2 regions of the Streptomyces sp. NPDC046379 genome follow, and region 1 is predicted to be linked to the other one. Evidence: riboswitches for the same ligand, from Rfam matches in the RefSeq annotation. Region 1 holds a riboswitch; the other holds the start of a gene.
The links. A riboswitch is a leader RNA that binds a small molecule or an ion and turns the genes downstream of it on or off. The one in region 1 is predicted to bind S-adenosylmethionine.
Positions count from the first base shown of each region.

Region 2: it holds a riboswitch for S-adenosylmethionine, as region 1 does, so the genes downstream of both, ACZ6KF_RS00135 (aminotransferase class V-fold PLP-dependent enzyme) here and thrC (threonine synthase) in region 1, are expected to answer to the same signal.

Region 1 covers NZ_JBVJFP010000012.1:123,585-132,104, reverse strand. The annotation lists gene ACZ6KF_RS21885 (cold-shock protein) at 1-72, opposite strand, end outside; gene ACZ6KF_RS21880 (ubiquitin-like small modifier protein 1) at 481-756, opposite strand; gene thrC (threonine synthase) at 824-2,113, opposite strand; SAM riboswitch class I at 2,132-2,287, opposite strand; gene ACZ6KF_RS21870 (glucosyl-3-phosphoglycerate synthase) at 2,470-3,414, shown strand; gene ACZ6KF_RS21865 (alpha,alpha-trehalose-phosphate synthase (UDP-forming)) at 3,614-5,014, shown strand; gene otsB (trehalose-phosphatase) at 5,505-6,362, opposite strand; gene ACZ6KF_RS21855 (DUF3263 domain-containing protein) at 6,407-6,640, opposite strand; gene ACZ6KF_RS21850 (ABC transporter substrate-binding protein) at 6,683-7,957, opposite strand; gene ACZ6KF_RS21845 (ROK family protein) at 8,123-8,520, shown strand, end outside.
Region 2 covers NZ_JBVJFP010000001.1:23,510-32,029, reverse strand. The annotation lists gene qcrA (cytochrome bc1 complex Rieske iron-sulfur subunit) at 1-365, shown strand, start outside; gene qcrB (cytochrome bc1 complex cytochrome b subunit) at 362-2,005, shown strand; gene trpD (anthranilate phosphoribosyltransferase) at 2,145-3,209, shown strand; SAM riboswitch class IV at 3,307-3,423, shown strand; gene ACZ6KF_RS00135 (aminotransferase class V-fold PLP-dependent enzyme) at 3,625-4,995, shown strand; gene ACZ6KF_RS00130 (Lrp/AsnC family transcriptional regulator) at 5,232-5,513, opposite strand; gene ACZ6KF_RS00125 (rhomboid family intramembrane serine protease) at 5,510-6,244, opposite strand; gene ACZ6KF_RS00120 (hypothetical protein) at 6,401-6,640, shown strand; gene ACZ6KF_RS00115 (NYN domain-containing protein) at 6,704-8,053, shown strand; gene ACZ6KF_RS00110 (C40 family peptidase) at 8,423-8,520, shown strand, end outside.

The DNA.
Region 1 (8,520 bases):
CGCACCACCGTCGACCGCGATGAAGCCGTACCCCTTCTCCGCGTTGAACCACTTGACGGTGCCCTGAGCCATGCCTAACTCCCCTATTACTGGCCCTTGCACAGATCCACACTTCGCGGACCCGGGTCAGACCTCACCCCCCAATGGCTGGGGGCGTGCGCCGGAACGCGTCGACCGCGGCCGAATGTATCTGTCCAACTGCCGTCTGCAACAGGTCAGTCGGACGAGAAATCTGGGCGCGAGCGGTCGGGAATTTACGGAAAATCCGCCAGACTTCAGGGCAAGCCGGACCGCGGAAAAGGCCAGGATGGCCGAAAAGGATCGCACACTTTGGCTACTTCTCGACGGAAGCGCAGCGTTCCACATATGCGCCCGGCAAGGTGAAAGGGGGCGCGTTCCCCAACTCTACCGTGCTCAATCACATTGAATGGCCCCCTCCGCTTCTCTTGGGGAGGGGGCCATTCAACGGACGTCCGGTGTTCAGCCGCCGGCGACGGCGGGGATGATCGACACTCCCGCGCCGTCCGGGGTGGCGGTGTCCAGACCCTGTTCAAAACGGACGTCGTCGTCGTTGACGTACACGTTGACGAAGCGGCGCAGCTTGCCCTGGTCGTCCAGGACGCGGGCGGCGATGCCCGTGTGGTTCTTCTCCAGGTCGGCGATGACCTCGCCGAGGGTGGCCCCCTCGGCGGCGACCTCGGCCTTCCCGCCCGTGTAGGTGCGCAGGATGGTGGGGATGCGGACGGTGACGCTCATGGCTCGGTGACCTCCGGTCGGGGTGGCTGGCGTACGCGGATGCGGAAGGGGGCGGCGGACCGGCGGATCAGGCGAGGCCGGCCGCGCGGAACGACTCCAGGCTCGGCCGGATGGTCGCGGTGAGCCCCGTCCCCGCCACGGCGTCCAGCGTCTTGAGACCGTCGCCCGTGTTGAGGACGACCGTGGTCTTCGCCGGGTCCAGCACGCCGTTCTCGATCAGCTTGCGGGTCACGCCCACCGTCACGCCGCCGGCCGTCTCCGCGAAGATGCCCTCGGTGCGGGCCAGCAGCCTGATGGCGTCCACGATCTGCTCGTCCGTGACGTCCTCCACGGCGCCGCCCGTGCGGCGGGCGATGTCGAGGACGTAGGGCCCGTCGGCCGGGTTGCCGATGGCGAGGGACTTGGCGATGGTGTCGGGCTTCTGCGGCCGGACGACGTCGTGCCCGGCCTTGTACGCGGTGGACACCGGCGAGCAGCCCTCGGCCTGGGCGCCGAAGATCTTGTACGGCCGGTCCTCGACCAGACCGAGCTTGATCAGTTCCTGCAGCCCCTTGTCGATCTTGGTGAGCTGGGAGCCGGAGGCGATCGGCACCACGATCTGGTCCGGCAGCCGCCAGCCGAGCTGCTCGCAGATCTCGTACGCGAGGGTCTTGGACCCCTCCGCGTAGTACGGCCGCAGGTTGACGTTGACGAAGCCCCAGCCCTCGCCGGCCGGGTCGCCGATCAGCTCGGAGCAGAAGCGGTTGACGTCGTCGTAGTTGCCCTCGATGCCGACCAGCTCGCCGCCGTAGACGGCGGCCATGACGACCTTGCCCTGCTCCAGGTCGTGCGGGATGAACACGCAGGAGCGCAGGCCGGCCCGGGCGGCGGCGGCGCCGACCGCGCCGGCCAGGTTGCCGGTGGAGGAGCAGGACAGGGTGGTGAAGCCGAAGGCCCGGGCGGCCTCCAGGGCCTGGGCGACGACCCGGTCCTTGAAGGAGTGGGTCGGGTTGCCGGAGTCGTCCTTGACGTACAGACCGCCGGTCACGCCGAGTTCGCGGGCGAGGTTGTCGGCCTGGACGAGCTTGGTCCAGCCGGGGTTCAGGTTGGGCTTGTCCGCCACGTCGGCCGGGACGGGCAGCAGGGGCGCGTAGCGCCAGATGTTCGCGGGTCCCGCCTCGATGCGCCGCCGCAGTTCCTCGGTGTCGTAGGCCGAGAAGTCGTACGCGATCTCCAGCGGGCCGAAACACTCCTCGCAGGCGAAGACCGGTCCGAGGGGTACGCGGTGACCGCACTCGCGGCAGGAGAGCGCCGCGGCGGGACCCAGGTCCACGGAGGCGGCGGAATCGGTGGTGCTTGCAACGGTCTGCACAGCCATGTGAGGCGAGGCCCTTTCTCCTCATCTTCCTCACGACGCATCTCGCCGTGAGACGGATTTGGCACCTTCCCTAGCCGGGAGCCTCGCGGAAACGATCAACACTGATCTACGAGACCGGCTGGAGGGTTGCCGGGGCTTCATCGGGCCGTATCCCTCTGCCCCTCTGGATGAGCTGTATGTGGTTGTCGGCATGGCGACCCCCGACATGCGATGGTCACCAGCGTTGTTCAAGACTGTAACCGAAGGCCAGGACAGTTGAGATAGTCGTCCGAAGCGCGAGATGGATCACATGCCGGTCGGAACGTCCGGACATGTGCTCCCCCGCTCGCCGAGAGAACGCGAAGGAGCCGCAGGCTGTGCTGGAAGAAGTCGAGCGCTGGCTGAACACCCGCTCCTGGTCCGCGACCGATCGCCCGCTGCACAAGATCCTGGCCGCCAAGCGTGCCACGGGCCAGTCGGTCAGCGTCGTGCTGCCCGCCCTCAACGAGGAGGAGACGGTCGGCGACATCGTCGCCGTGATCCGGCACGACCTGATGCACCAGGTCCCGCTCGTCGACGAGATCGTCGTCGTCGACTCGGGCTCCACCGACCGCACCTCCGAGGTGGCCGCCGCCGCGGGCGCCCGGGTGGTGCACCGCGACGAGATCCTCCCGCGCCTCCCCGCCGTGCCCGGCAAGGGCGAGGTGCTGTGGCGCTCCCTGCTGGTGACCGACGGGGACATCGTCTGCTTCATCGACGCGGACCTGCGGGAGTTCTCGTCGGACTTCGTCTCCGGGATCGTCGGCCCGCTGCTGACCGACCCGGACGTCGACCTCGTCAAGGGGATGTACGACCGCCCGCTGGGCGGCGCGGCGGGGCAGGGCGGCCGGGTGACCGAGCTGATGGCACGCCCGCTGCTCAACATGCACTGGCCGCAGCTGGCGGGCTTCGTGCAGCCGCTGGGCGGCGAGTACGCGGCCCGCCGCTCGCTGCTGGAACAGCTGCCCTTCCCCGTCGGGTACGGCGTGGAGCTGGGCATGCTGGTCGACGCCCTGCACCTGGTGGGGCTCGACGCGCTGGCCCAGGTGGACATCGGGGTGCGCAAGCACCGGCACCAGGACGGGCAGGCGCTCGGCCGGATGGCCGCGGCGATCTACCGCACCGCGCAGCTGAGGCTGGCGCGCGGGCATCTGATCCGGCCCGCCATCACCCAGTTCGAGCGGGGGTCGGAGGGGTTCGAGCCGCGCACGTACTCGGTGGACACGGAGGAGCGTCCGCCGATGGTGGAGATCGCGGAGTACGCGCGGCGCAGGGTGGCGTGAGGCGGCCGGGCGCGGGCCGGACGGGAGCGGAAGGGTCCGGACGAGAGGTCGGACGAGGAGCCGGACGGCGGGCCGCGCGGAGGGTCGCGCGGCCGGTCGTCCGCCGTCGCACGGCCGGTCGTATACGGCACGCGATCCGGCCGCCGAACTGCTGGAACCGTACGTTTGAGCGGTTGGGGGGCGGGCTAGGTTGAGGCTTATGGCTTCGACGTACGGTGCTGCACAGGTCCTGCTCGCCTCCAACCGGGGGCCGGTCTCCTACACGGTCGGCGAGGACGGTTCGCTGAACGCCCGCAGGGGCGGTGGCGGCCTGGTCTCCGGGCTGTCGGCGATCGGTCCGGACGCGGGCGCGCTGTGGGTGTGCTCGGCCCTGAGCGACGGGGACCGCGAGGCGGTGCGGCGCGGGGTGGGCGAGTCCGGGGTGCGGATGCTGGACATCCCGGGGGACGTGCACGCGGACGCGTACAACGGCGTCGCGAACTCGGTGCTGTGGTTCGTGCACCACATGCTCTACCAGACGCCGGTGGAGCCGGTGTTCGACGCGGAGTTCCGGCGCCAGTGGGCGTCGTACGTCACGTACAACGAGGCGTTCGCGCGGGCGCTGGCCGAGGAAGCGGCCGAGGGCGCGGCGGTGCTGGTGCAGGACTACCACCTCACGCTCGTGCCGGGGCTGCTGCGCGAGCTGCGCCCGGACCTGCGGATCGGCCACTTCTCGCACACGCCGTGGGCGCCGCCGGAGTACTTCCGGATGCTGCCGGACGACGTGGCCGGGCAGGTGCTGCGCGGGATGCTGGGCGCGGACCGGCTGGGTTTCCTCACCCGCCGCTGGGCGGAGGCGTTCACGGCGTGCTGCGAGGCGTTCGCCGGGGGCCTCGGCGGGACGCGCGTGGGCGTGCACGGCCTGGGAGCGGACGCGGACTTCCTGCGCCGGCGCTCGCGCGAGGCGGACGTCGAGGAGCGCATGGAGTCGCTGCGCGCGGAGATCGGCGAGGGCCGCCGGGCGATCGTCCGCGTGGACCGCACGGAACTCTCCAAGAACATCGTCCGCGGCCTGCTGGCCTACCGCCGGCTCCTGGAGGACCGCCCCGAGTGGCACGAGCGGGTGGTGCACGTCGCGTTCGCCTACCCGTCGCGGCAGGACCTCGCGGTGTACCGCGACTACACGGCGGAGGTGCAGCGCCTGGCCGCGGAGATCAACGACCAGTACGGCACGCCGGGCTGGACGCCGGTGGTCCTCCACGTCAAGGACGACTTCGCCCGCTCCCTGGCCGCGTACCGCCTGGCCGACGTGGCCCTGGTGAACCCGATCCGGGACGGCATGAACCTGGTCGCCAAGGAGGTCCCGGTCGTCTCGGACGACGGCTGCGCCCTGGTCCTGTCCCGCGAGGCGGGCGCCTACGAGGAACTGGGCGAGGACGCGCTGGTCGTCAACCCCTACGACGTCACCGCCACGGCCGAGGCCCTCCACGCGGCCCTGACGATGCCCGCCGCCGAGCGGGCCGACCGCACCAAGCGCCTCGCCGCGGCGGCGACGGCCCTCCCCCCGGCCCAGTGGTTCCTGGACCAGCTGAACGCCCTGCGGGGGGACGGGGCGGCCTGAGCACCCGGTGGGGCCTCGGCTTCCGGGACGGTGGATCGGATCGGTGAGGGCGGCGGCCTGAGCGGAACGGCCGCCCGCAGAGCCTCGGCCACCGGGCCCAACGGCTCCGCCGCGCCCGTTCGCCGACCGGCGCGACCCCGCCGCCGGACCGGCGATCGCGCCACACGGCGGGGCCGTGCAGCCGGCGGTGCACGGCCCGCCCGGGCCGCGGACCGCCCGGGCCCCTGCTCGTCCCGGCCGACCACCCGGCGCGACGGACGAGGTCGCACCAGCCACACGGGCCGCACCGCGGCCCGTTCGCAGCCGGGCGGCCGACGGCGCTCGCCGACCGGCACACGCCGGCCGCGGACGGACGGTGGTCACAGGGAAGGCCGCTGCGGCGGCCGGCCCCGCGGACCGAGCCGTCGGCGGCCGGCGGCCCACCGCGGTGCCGGGACCCCGCGCGACCGGTCCGGTACCGCCACGCGTCCGCGCCCCCGAGGGGGAGGGCTCAGCCCAGCCGTGCCGCCAACGCCCCCAGCAGGCCCACCACGCCCTCCGGGCCGTCGACCACCAGGTCCGCGCGTTCGCGCAGTTCCGTGACCTCGTCGCTGCCGCTGCAGACCAGGACGCCGGGGACGCCCTCGCCGCGGAGTTTGTCGACCGCGGCGAAGGCCGGGAGGTCGCCGAGGTCGTCGCCGGCGTAGAGGACCGACTCGGCGCCCGTGTCGCGGAGGTACTCCGAGAGGGCGACGCCCTTGTCGACGCCCGGGGGGCGCAGTTCGAGGACCATGCGGCCGGGTTCGACGATCAGGCCGTGGCGGGTGGCGAGGTCGGCGAGCGGCTCGCGCAGGGCCTCGAAGGCGGCCTGCGGGTCGGCGGCGCGGCGGGTGTGGACGGCGAGCGCGCGGCCCTTCTCCTCCACCCAGGTGCCCTGCCAGGCGCCGACCCCGTCGAGGACGCCGGGCAGTTCGGCCCGGACGGCGGCGACGCCGGGGTGCGGGGCGGGCGCGCTGACCTCGCCGCTGACGGCGTCCCAGCGTTCGGCGCCGTAGTGGCCGAGGACGACGAGGTGCTCCAGGCCGGGAACGCCCGCGAAGCCGCCGTAGCGCACGGCGACGCCGGCCGGGCGGCCGGTGATCACCGCGACGGCGGCGACCTCGGGGGCGAGGGCGGCGAGCGCGGACACCGCGCCGGGGTGCGCGCGGGCCTGTTCGGGGTCCGGCACGATCGGGGCGAGCGTCCCGTCGAAGTCGAGGGCGATCACCGCCTTGCCGGGCCGTGCGAGCAGGGCGTCGAGCCCGTCGCGGCCGGCCGGGGTCGAGGGGGTCGGCAGAGGGGGGTGGGGTTCGGTCTCGTGGCTGCCCATACGGGGACCATATCCACGCCGCCCGGCCTCAAGCAGCCCGGCCGCTACCGCTCGGCCCGCCGCCGGTCCCGTATCCGCCGCAGCCGGTTGACCGTGACCGGGTCGTGCGCCAGCGCGCGCGGGTCGTCCAGCAGCGCGTTGAGCAGCTGGTAGTACCGCACCGGCGCGAGGCCCAGCTCCTCGCGTATCGCGCGCTCCTTCGCGCCGGGCCCCGCGAACCCCCGCCGCTCCAGCCCGAGGATGTCCTGTTCCCGACGTCCGAGGCTCTCCTGGTCCATACAGGGCACGGTAACGCCGGCCACCGACAACGGCGGTCCGGGCTACCGGCCCGCCGCCGCGCTCTCCGCCGTCGTCGCCGTCGTCTGGAGTTCGCCGAGGACCGTGGCCGGGTTGACGCCCGGCTGCACCGCCGCGCCGATGCGCTTCTTCACCTGCGCGCTCACCGCCGCCCACGACGTCTTGTCCACCGGGTAGAACTCGGCCAGCGGCAGCTCGTCCAGGAAGGGCTTCAGGGCCCGGTCCTCGGGGGCCGCGCTCATCGTCTCGGAGGCGGACTGGGTGACCGGCAGCAGGTCGTACGCGCGGGAGAAGGCGACGACGTTCTTCTCGCCGTAGACGAAGTCCAGGAAGCCGCCCACCTCCTCCCGGTGCCCGTTCTGCCGGAAGGCCAGCATCCAGTCGGCCACCCCCATCGTGGCCCGGCTCTCGCCGCCGACGCCGGGCATCGGCACCATCCCGACCTTCACGCCCTCCCGCTCCGCCGCCTCCTTCAGCGAGGGATGGCCGTTGAGCATCCCCACCTCGCCGTCCGCGAACGCCTCGAACGCGTCGGCCCGGTCCAGCCTTCCCGGCGCGACCGGTCCGACCAGGTCCTCGCCGACCAGCTCGTCGCGCAGCCAGGTGAAGGTCTCGACGTTCTGCGGGGAGTCGATGGCGTAGGTGCCGACGGCGTCGGTGTAGCCGCCGTCCCCGCTGAGCAGCCACTGCATGGTCTCGGCCTGCGCCTCCTCGGGCCCGAGCGGCAGCGCGTACGGGTACTTCACGCCCCGCGCCTTGAGCGCGGCGGCGGCGTCGGCCAGCTCCTTCCAGGTGCGCGGGGGCGTGAGACCGGCCTCGGCGAAGAGGCTCTCGTTGTAGAACAGCAGCCGCGTGGAGGCCGCGAACGGCATCCCGTACTGGGCTCCGTTCACCTGCCCGGCCGACGCGAGGCGGGAGGCGAAGTCGGCCTGCGTGGTGATGGAGAGCAGTTCGTCGGCCGTGTAGAGCAGATCGTCGGCGGCGTAGTCGGCGTACGCGCCGATCTGCGCCATGTCCGGGGCCTTCCCGGCGTCGACCATCTCCCTGACCCGGCGGTCGACCTCGTTCCAGGAGTGGACCTCGACCTCGACGTCCACGCCGGGGTGTGCCGCCTCGTACTCGTCGACCAGCCCGGCCCAGTACTTCTTCGAACTGTTGGCGGCGCGGTCGCCGTAGTCGGCCGCGACCAGCCGCAGCGTGACGTTCCCGGAGTCCTCGCCGAGTCCGCAGCCGCCCAGGGCCGCCGTCAGGCCCAGTGCCGCCACCACCGCGATCGTTCCCGTCCTGCGCCGCTGCACGTCTTTACCCGCCCACCCTGTGTCGACTGCCGTTCGGTGATCGGTCACCGATCACCGCTCACTGATCACCGGTCACCGGAGATCCGAATTCCGATATTCGGATTAAGGTCTACACCACCGCATTGGACTAGACCTCTTCCGGGTCCACGGGCCACACTGTCCCCCGTGAGACACGTCATCGCCCTCGATGTGGGCGGCACCGGAATGAAGGCCGCCCTGGTCGGGGCGGACGGCGCGCTGCTGCACCAAGCGCGCCGGTCCACCGGCCGCGAGCGCGGACCGGAGGCGGTCGTCGCCGGCATCCTCGACTTCGCCGCCGAGCTGTACGCGGACGGCGAGCGCCGGCTCGGCGCCCCCGCGTCCGCCGCCGGCGTCGCCGTCCCCGGCCTCGTCGACGAACGCCGCGGCATCGCCGTCTACGCCGCCAACCTCGGCTGGCGCGACATACCGCTGCGCGACCTGCTCGCCGACCGGCTCGGCGGCATCCCGGTCGCCGTCGGCCACGACGTGCGCACCGGCGGCCTCGCCGAGGGCCGGATCGGCGCGGGGCGCGGCGCGGACCG
Region 2 (8,520 bases), on a different contig from region 1:
TGGAGGAGCACGACCACTCGTACCAGAACGAGATCGCCAAGGCCGCCCTGATGATCGTCCGGATCGAGCCGGAGGACATCAAGGACAAGCGCGAGCTGGAGTGGTCGCACGAGGGCATCGTGGCGTACTCCAAGATCTGCACCCACGTCGGCTGCCCGATCTCGCTGTACGAGCAGCAGACGCACCACGTGCTGTGCCCCTGCCACCAGTCCACCTTCGACCTCTCCGACGGAGCCAGGGTCATCTTCGGCCCCGCCGGCCACGCCCTGCCGCAGCTGCGCATCGGCGTGAACGACGAGGGGTACCTCGAGGCGCTCGGCGACTTCGAGGAGCCCGTCGGCCCTGCATTCTGGGAGCGCGGATGAGCACCACCAGCACCACCAGCACCGAATCCCGCGCCCGCGGGAAGGCTCCGGCCGGCGAGCGCCTCGCCGACTGGGCCGACGGCCGGCTGGGGATCTACTCCCTGGCCAAGGCCAACATGCGCAAGATCTTTCCCGACCACTGGTCGTTCATGCTGGGCGAGATCTGCCTGTACAGCTTCATCATCATCATCCTCACGGGTGTGTACCTGACGCTGTTCTTCCACCCGTCGATGAACGAGGTGGAGTACCACGGCAGCTACGTCCCGCTGCAGGGCGTGCTGATGAGCGAGGCGTACGCCTCCACGCTGGACATCAGCTTCGACGTGCGCGGTGGTCTGCTGATCCGGCAGATCCACCACTGGGCGGCGATCATCTTCCTCGCCGGCATGTTCGTGCACATGATGCGCGTCTTCTTCACCGGCGCGTTCCGCAAGCCGCGCGAGGTCAACTGGCTGTTCGGCTTCCTGCTGTTCGTCCTGGGCATGTTCACCGGGTTCACCGGCTACTCGCTCCCGGACGACCTGCTCTCGGGCACCGGTGTCCGCTTCACCCAGGGCGCGATCCTGTCCGTGCCGATCGTCGGCACGTACATCTCGATGTTCCTGTTCGGCGGGGAGTTCCCCGGCACGGACTTCGTGGCCCGGTTCTACTCGATCCACATCCTGCTGCTGCCGGGCATCATGCTGGCGCTGGTGAGCGCCCACCTGATCCTGGTCTTCTACCACAAGCACACCCAGTTCCCGGGCCCCGGCCGGACCAACAAGAACGTCGTCGGCATGCCGCTGCTGCCGGTCTACACGGCCAAGGCCGGAGGCTTCTTCTTCCTGGTCTTCGGTGTGACCGCGGCCCTCGCCGGCATCGCGTCGGTCAACCCGATCTGGGTCCTCGGCCCCTACCGGGCGGACCAGGTGTCCACGGGCGCCCAGCCCGACTGGTACATGGGCTTCGCCGAGGGCCTGGTGCGCGCCATGCCGGGCTGGGAGATCAACTTCTGGGGTCACACGCTCGTCCTGGGCGTGTTCGTCCCGCTGGTGATCTTCGGTCTGTTCCTCGCGGTGATCGCCCTGTACCCGTTCATCGAGGCCTGGGTCACCGGGGACAAGCGGGAGCACCACCTGCTGGACCGCCCGCGCAACGCCCCGACCCGCACCGCCTTCGGCGTGGCCTGGATCACCGCGTACATGATCATGCTGATCGGCGGTGGCAACGACATCGTCGCGACCCACTTCCATCTGTCGATCAACGCGGTCACGTGGTTCGTCCGGATCGGGTTCTTCGTCGGACCGGTCATCGCGTTCGTCGTGACCAAGCGGATCTGCCTCGGCCTCCAGCGCCGGGACCGGGACAAGGTGCTGCACGGCCGGGAGACCGGCACCATCAAGCGCCTGCCGCACGGTGAGTTCATCGAGGTGCACGAGCCGCTCAGCCAGGAGCAGCTGCACACGCTCACGGCGCACGAGCAGTACAAGCCGCTGGCCATCGGCCAGACGGTCGACGAGAACGGCGTCAAGCGCAAGGTGAAGGGCTCCGAGAAGCTGCGCGTCAAGCTCAGCAACGCCTACTTCGGCGAGGAGTCGCAGATCCCGAAGCCCACCGTCGAGGAGTACAAGGAGATCACGAGCGGCCACGGCCACCACTGATCGCTGCGTTCGCCACAGCCACGGCCGAGGGCCCCGTCCGGTGTACGGACGGGGCCCTCCGTCTTGTCCGGCGGCTGGATAGGGTGGAGCCCGTCCGAGACACCCGTCCCGACATCCGGGACCGAGCCAGGAGCGGCTTATGAGCGCTGTGACCCCCGCTGGAGGCGACACCGCGGCGGGCCGCACCTGGCCCGCCCTGCTGAACGGCCTGCTCGACGGCCGCGACCTGAGCGCGGACGACACGGCCTGGGCGATGGACGTGATCATGCGGGGCGAGGCGACGGACGCCCAGATCGCCGGTTTCGCGGTGGCCCTGCGGGCCAAGGGCGAGACCGTCGAGGAGATCGCCGGCATGGTCCGCACCATGTACGAGCACGCCAACGTGATCGAGGTGCCGGGGGAGACGGTCGACATCGTCGGCACCGGCGGCGACGGCGCCAAGACGGTGAACATCTCCACCATGTCCGCCGTGGTGATCGCCGGCACCGGCGCCAAGGTCGTCAAGCACGGCAACCGCGCCGCCTCCTCCGCGTCCGGCGCGTCCGACGTGCTGGAGAAGCTCGGGGTCAATCTGGAGCTGACGCCGCGGCGGGTCGCCGAGGTGGCCGAGGAGGCCGGGATCACCTTCTGCTTCGCGGTCAGGTTCCACCCGGCGCTGCGCCATGTGGCTGCGGCGCGCGGCCAGCTGGGCATCCGGACCACCTTCAACTTCCTCGGCCCGCTGACCAACCCGGCGCGGGTGCGGGCCCAGGCGGTGGGCGTCGCCGACGCGCGCATGGCCCCGATCGTCGCCGGCGTGCTCGCCGAACGCGGCAACTCCTCGCTGGTCTTCCGCGGCGACGACGGCCTCGACGAGCTGACGGTCACCGCCACCTCCCGGGTGTGGGTGGTCCGCGACGGCAAGGTGACCGAGGAGGTCTTCGACCCGCGGGACGTCGGCATCGAGCCGGTCCCGCTGGAGGCACTGCGCGGCGCCGACGCCTCCTACAACGCCGAGGTGGCCCGTCGGCTGCTCGACGGCGAGCGGGGTCCCGTACGGGACGCGGTGCTGCTGAACTCGGCGGCGGCCCTGGTGGCGCTGGAGCCGGGCACGGGACCGCTCGCGGAGCAGCTCCGGGACGGCATGGCGAAGGCGGCCGAGTCCATCGACTCCGGGGCGGCCGGGCGGGTCCTGGAGCGCTGGGTGGCGGTCAGCAACGCCTGAACGGCCGCGTGGGCAAAGGCAGATGGCGCAGGGGCGCGGTCCGGGATGCGGACCGCGCCCTTGCGCGTATCCGACAGTGTGGCAAGATGTGGGACCAGGTCATGAGCGACAGCCATCAGGCCCCGGCCGGCTGTCCGGCAACCCTCCGTCCGTGGCGGGGTGCCCCGGGTGAAGACCAGGCCGCAGACAGCAAGGTCTGCGGCAAGCGCGGACCCCTCGCGAGACCAGGGGTCCTGGGTCGTTCGAGGGAGCCTTCCGTGAGCAAACGAATGCGCTAGGTCTGTCGGCCGTTTTCCAGCCGTGCCCCGGGTGCGCCGTCGACGCGCGCGCCTTCCGCACCGGTCGCCTCGGCGCACCCCCTTTCTTCTCGTCCCCCGCGCTGCTGCCCAGCGCTCGACTCACGGGAGTCCTCGTCATGCCGGTTTCCGTATCCTCCGCTGCCTCCGCCCCGGTCATTTGCCCCCCGCTGCCCGTTCTGGGGCGGGATGTCACCGTGCCGCTCGTGACCGGCGGCGAGGCCGTCTACGCCGCGCTCGACTACGCGGCCAGCGCGCCCGCGCTCCAGCGGGTGTGGGACGACGTGGCGGCGTACGCGCCGTACTACGGCAGCGTGCACCGCGGTGCCGGGTACCTCTCGCAGCTGTCCACCGACCTGTTCGAGAAGGCCCGCGCCACGGTCGCGGGCTTCCTCGACTGCCGGGCCGACGACCAGGTCGTCTTCACCCGCTCCACCACCGACTCCCTGAACCTCCTGGCCGGGGCGCTGCCCGCCGGATGCCGGGTCTTCGTCTTCGAGACCGAGCACCATGCCGCGCTGCTGCCCTGGCCGGAGGACGCGGTCACCTGGCTCGACGCGCCGCGCAGCCCGGGCGAGGCCGTGGCGGCCCTGGAGCGGGCCCTCGCCGACCGGGACCCGTACGGCCCCGCGCTGGTCTGCGTCACCGGGGCGTCCAACGTCACCGGCGAGCTGTGGCCGGTACGGGAACTGGCCGCCGCCGCGCACGCGCACGGCGCCCGGATCGTCCTGGACGCCGCCCAGCTCGCCCCGCACCGCCCCGTGTCGGTGCGCGACCTGGACGTCGACTGGGTCGCCTTCTCCGGGCACAAGCTCTACGCCCCCTTCGGCGCCGGCGTCCTCGCCGGCCGCGCCGACTGGCTGGGCGCCGCCGACCCGTACCTCGCCGGCGGCGGGGCCAGCCGCAGGGTCGCCCGGCGGGCGGACGGCGGCGTGGAGGTGGAGTGGCACGACGGCGCGGCCCGGCACGAGGCGGGGTCCCCGAACGTCATCGGCGCCCACGCCGTCGCGTCGGCCTGCCAGGCGCTCACCGAGGCCGGCTTCGAGTCCCTGGTCGCCCGCGAGGAGTACCTGCTGCGCAAGGTGCGCGAGGGACTGGCCGGGCTGCCGCAGGTGCGGGTGCTGTCCCTGTTCGGCGAGGACGCGCCGCGGGTCGGCGTCCTGTCCTTCGTGGTGGACGGCTGGAACGGCTCGCACTTCGCCGCGGCACTGTCCGCGGAGTACGGCATCGGGGTGCGGGACGGGCTGTTCTGCGCCCATCCGCTGCTGCGCACGCTGCTGGACGGCGCGGCCGGGACGTCGGGGACGTCTCAGGAGTGCGGGACGCCCGGGACCGCCGGCGCCGTCCGGGTCAGCTTCGGCGCCGGGACTCCCGAGGAGCATGTGGACCGGTTCCTGCGGGCGACGCGGGAGCTGCTCGGGAACGGGTCGCGGTGGTCCTACCGGACGGAGGGCGGGCGGTGCGTGCCGGTGCCTGGGCCGGCGGCTTGAGGTCGTCGGGGGCGAGGGCGTGGTGTTCGGGTGAGGGTGTCGGGGGCCGGTCGCGCAGTTCCCCGCGCCCTTGGGGTGTTGCCCGGACGTCGGCTGTGAGGGGCCGTGTCCGAGGGGCGTGTGCTTCGGGTGCGGGTTGTGGAGGGCCGGTCGCGCAGTTCCCCGCGCCCCCCGGGGCGTCGCCTGGGCCGGGGGCGGTGGTGACCGTCCCCGGCGGCCGGCCGGTCAGCCCGGCCTCAATTGTCCAGGCCGATGGCGAAGGCCGCCTCCAGGTCGTGCTGGGAGTAGGTGCGGAACGCCACATGGGTGTCCGTCGCCTCCACGCCCGGGATCTTGCTGATGCGGCCGGGGATGACCTCCGCCAGGTCCTCGTGGTGGCGGACCCGGACCATCGCGATCAGGTCGTACGTGCCGGTGACCGAGAAGACCTCGCTGACGGAGTCCAGCGCCGCGATCCGCTCGGCGATCTCGGGGATCCGGTCCACGCTGGTCTTGATCAGGACGATCGCGGTGATCACGGCTGGTTCTCTCCCTCGGGGGCCGGAGCTGGGGCGGGTTTCACTCTAGTCCTCCGGCCGAACCGGGCCCACGCGTAGCCGAAGCCCAGGGCGAAGCCCACCAGGTGGGCCAGGTACGCCACCCCCGGCCCGCCGTCGGAGCGGCCCGCCGCCAGCCACTGCAGGGCCGCCCAGAAGGGCAGCACCACCCACGCCGGGAAGCGCAGCGGCAGGAAGAAGAGGAACGGCAGCAGACTGGTCACCCGCGCGGTCGGGAAGAGGAACAGGAACGCCCCGAGCACCGCCGAGATCGCCCCGGACGCGCCGACCAGCGACTGCTCGGAGCCCGCGTTGGCCGCCGCGTACGCCAGCAGCGCGAGGCAGCCGCAGCCGACGTAGAAGAGGGTGAACCCGGCCCGGCCCATGCGTTCCTCGGTCATCGCGCCGAAGACGTGCAGGAACAGCATGTTGCCGAGCAGATGCACCCAGCTGCCGTGCACGAACAGTGCCGTCGCCGGGGTGAGGAGGGCCCCGGGGGAGCCGCCGAACAGCTCTGCGGGGATCACGCCCCAGCGGCGGAAATAGGCCCGCTGCACCGCGAGCAGCTCCTCCCCCGTGCCGTAGGCGGGGCCGAGCCCCGACGCGGGCCCGATCAGGAAGATCACGCAGCACAGGCCGATCAGCCCGTACGTCACCGGCGCCGGCGGCCTCCGCCGGGCTCTCAGGGCCACCGCCCTCCAGTCGCTGACCATGAACACAGAGCATGACGCAACGGGACGTATCCGCACGGACCGCCTCGCCGCCGTGGACGGACGGGCGTCGGGCACCCGGCAGGCCGTAGGGTTACGAGCCACACGCTCCAGGCACGCTGGCGCGCCGGGAAACCAGAAGGGAAGGGACCAGGCACGATGACGGTTCCCCTGCCGACCGCCTCGACGCGGTGGCGCTGCAAGCTGTGCGGCAACCTCACCCGCTTCGACGTGACCCGTTCCTCCAAGGTGGTCGAGTACGTGCACCTCGACCTGGCCGGTGAGCCGAACGTGGAGGAGCGCGAGGTCGTCAGTGAGACCATCGAGTCGGTGCGGTGCCGCTGGTGCAACGCCGTGGATCAGGTGGAACTCGTGGAGAGGCCCGGCGTCGGCTCCTGACGGGAGCGGGCTCCTGGGCCGGTGATCCCGTGACCGGGGTCGCGTACAGGCATTGGGGTGAGGATGGTGGAGACCACAGGCGGGGAGCCGGACGACGGCGCCGCTGAGGTGCTCGACCGTCCGCTGCCCGAGGGTGTGCGCCGCCGCGTCGTGCAGATCGTCGCCGACGGCTTCGGCGGACTGACCATGGCCGAACTGCCCGCCCAGTTGCGGCAGTACGCCCGTTTCGCCCCCAACCGCCGTGCCAAGTTCGCCGGGAACGCCATGGCCGCGGCCCTGGAGACCGACCCGCTGTTCCGGCAGCGCATCGGCGAGAAGTTCCGGGAGGTCCAGCCCGAGCTGTGCGGCGCCCTCGACTCGGGCGCGCCCCCGCCCGCCGCCGACCCGCTGGACGTCGCCGCCGCGGCGTACGTGCTGCGTACGGCCGGCTGGGTGAAGCTCGTGACCGCCGCCGGCGAGGAGGCCCAGCGCGCGGACGCCGAGCGCGCCGACGAGGAGAACCGCGCCGAACTGGAGCGTCTGCGCGCCGAACTCGCCGCCGCGCGTGAGCACACCCGCGCCGAGACCGAGCGGCTGCGCACCGAACTGGACGCCGCCCGCAAGGAAGCCGAATCGCTTCACCGCAAGCTGCGCTCCGCCCTGAGCGACGTCAAGCGCGGCGAGGCGGCGCTGCGCAAGGCCCACGGAGAGATGGAGGCCGTGCGCGCCGAGAGCCACGCGCAGGTGTCCGCCGCGGAGAGCGAGACCCGGCGTCTCAAGGCCCGGCTGGGCGAGGCGGAGGCCGCCCTGGAGGCCACCCGCCGGGCGGCCCGCGAGGGCCGCAGCGTCGAGGACATGCGGGTGCGGCTGCTGCTCGACACCGTGCTGGACGCCGCCCAGGGCCTGCGCCGCGAACTGGCGCTGCCGCCCGTGTCGGTGCGGCCCGCCGACACCGTCGACGCGGTCGAGCCGGGGCGGATGACGCCGAAGGACATCGCCGCCCGCGCCCTGTCCGAGGACGACCCCGCGATCCTCGACCAGCTGCTGGCGCTGCCGCAGGCCCATCTCCTGGTCGACGGCTACAACGTCACCAAGACCGGCTATCCCCAGATGCCGCTGGAGAAGCAGCGGCTGCGGCTGCTCGGCCAGCTCTCCCAGCTCGCCGCGCAGACCGGAGCCGAGGTCACCTGCGTCTTCGACGGGGCCGAGCTGGCCGCGCCGGTGCTGCTGGCGCCGCCGCGCGGGGTACGGGTGCTGTTCTCCAAGCCCGGTGTCACCGCCGACGAGCTGATCCGGCAGCTGGTGCGCGCCGAGCCGCCGGGCCGGCCGGTCATCGTCGCCTCCACCGACCGCGAGGTCGCCGACGGGGTGGCACGGGCCGGCGCCCGGCCCGTCGCCTCCGCCGTGCTCCTCAAACGCTTCTCGCGGGGCTGACCTCCGGTCGACCCGCAATGGGACTCAATGGGAGCCGATGGCCGTCAATGGCGTCAATGGCGTCCAACGCACCAATGTCCGCCGCTCGGCTCCTATGGCCGCAATGGCAAAAACGAAGGCCAATGCCCGAATTGGGCGGAAGATCGCGCGACGTAGTGTCAGTCGCTCATCACCTCGGGTGAGTTGTGTGTAAAGAATGCTGGATGGGGCGAGATTTTTCAGCTGAGGATTTGAACTGATCACAGACAGGTCACTAGGGTCATGCCTCGAACCCTCGCTCGGGTGATCACTCACAAGGGGTGAGTGACGGCGGGGGAACCGCCCGCCGGCGTGTCGGTAGGCGGCTGAAGGAAGAAGGAGATCGCCCCCGTGGCGTCCCACCGTCGACCCAAGCAGCCGAGCCGCGCACGTGTGACCGTGCTGACCACCGCGGCAGCCGCTGCCGTCGCCCTGAGCTCGCAGGCCGC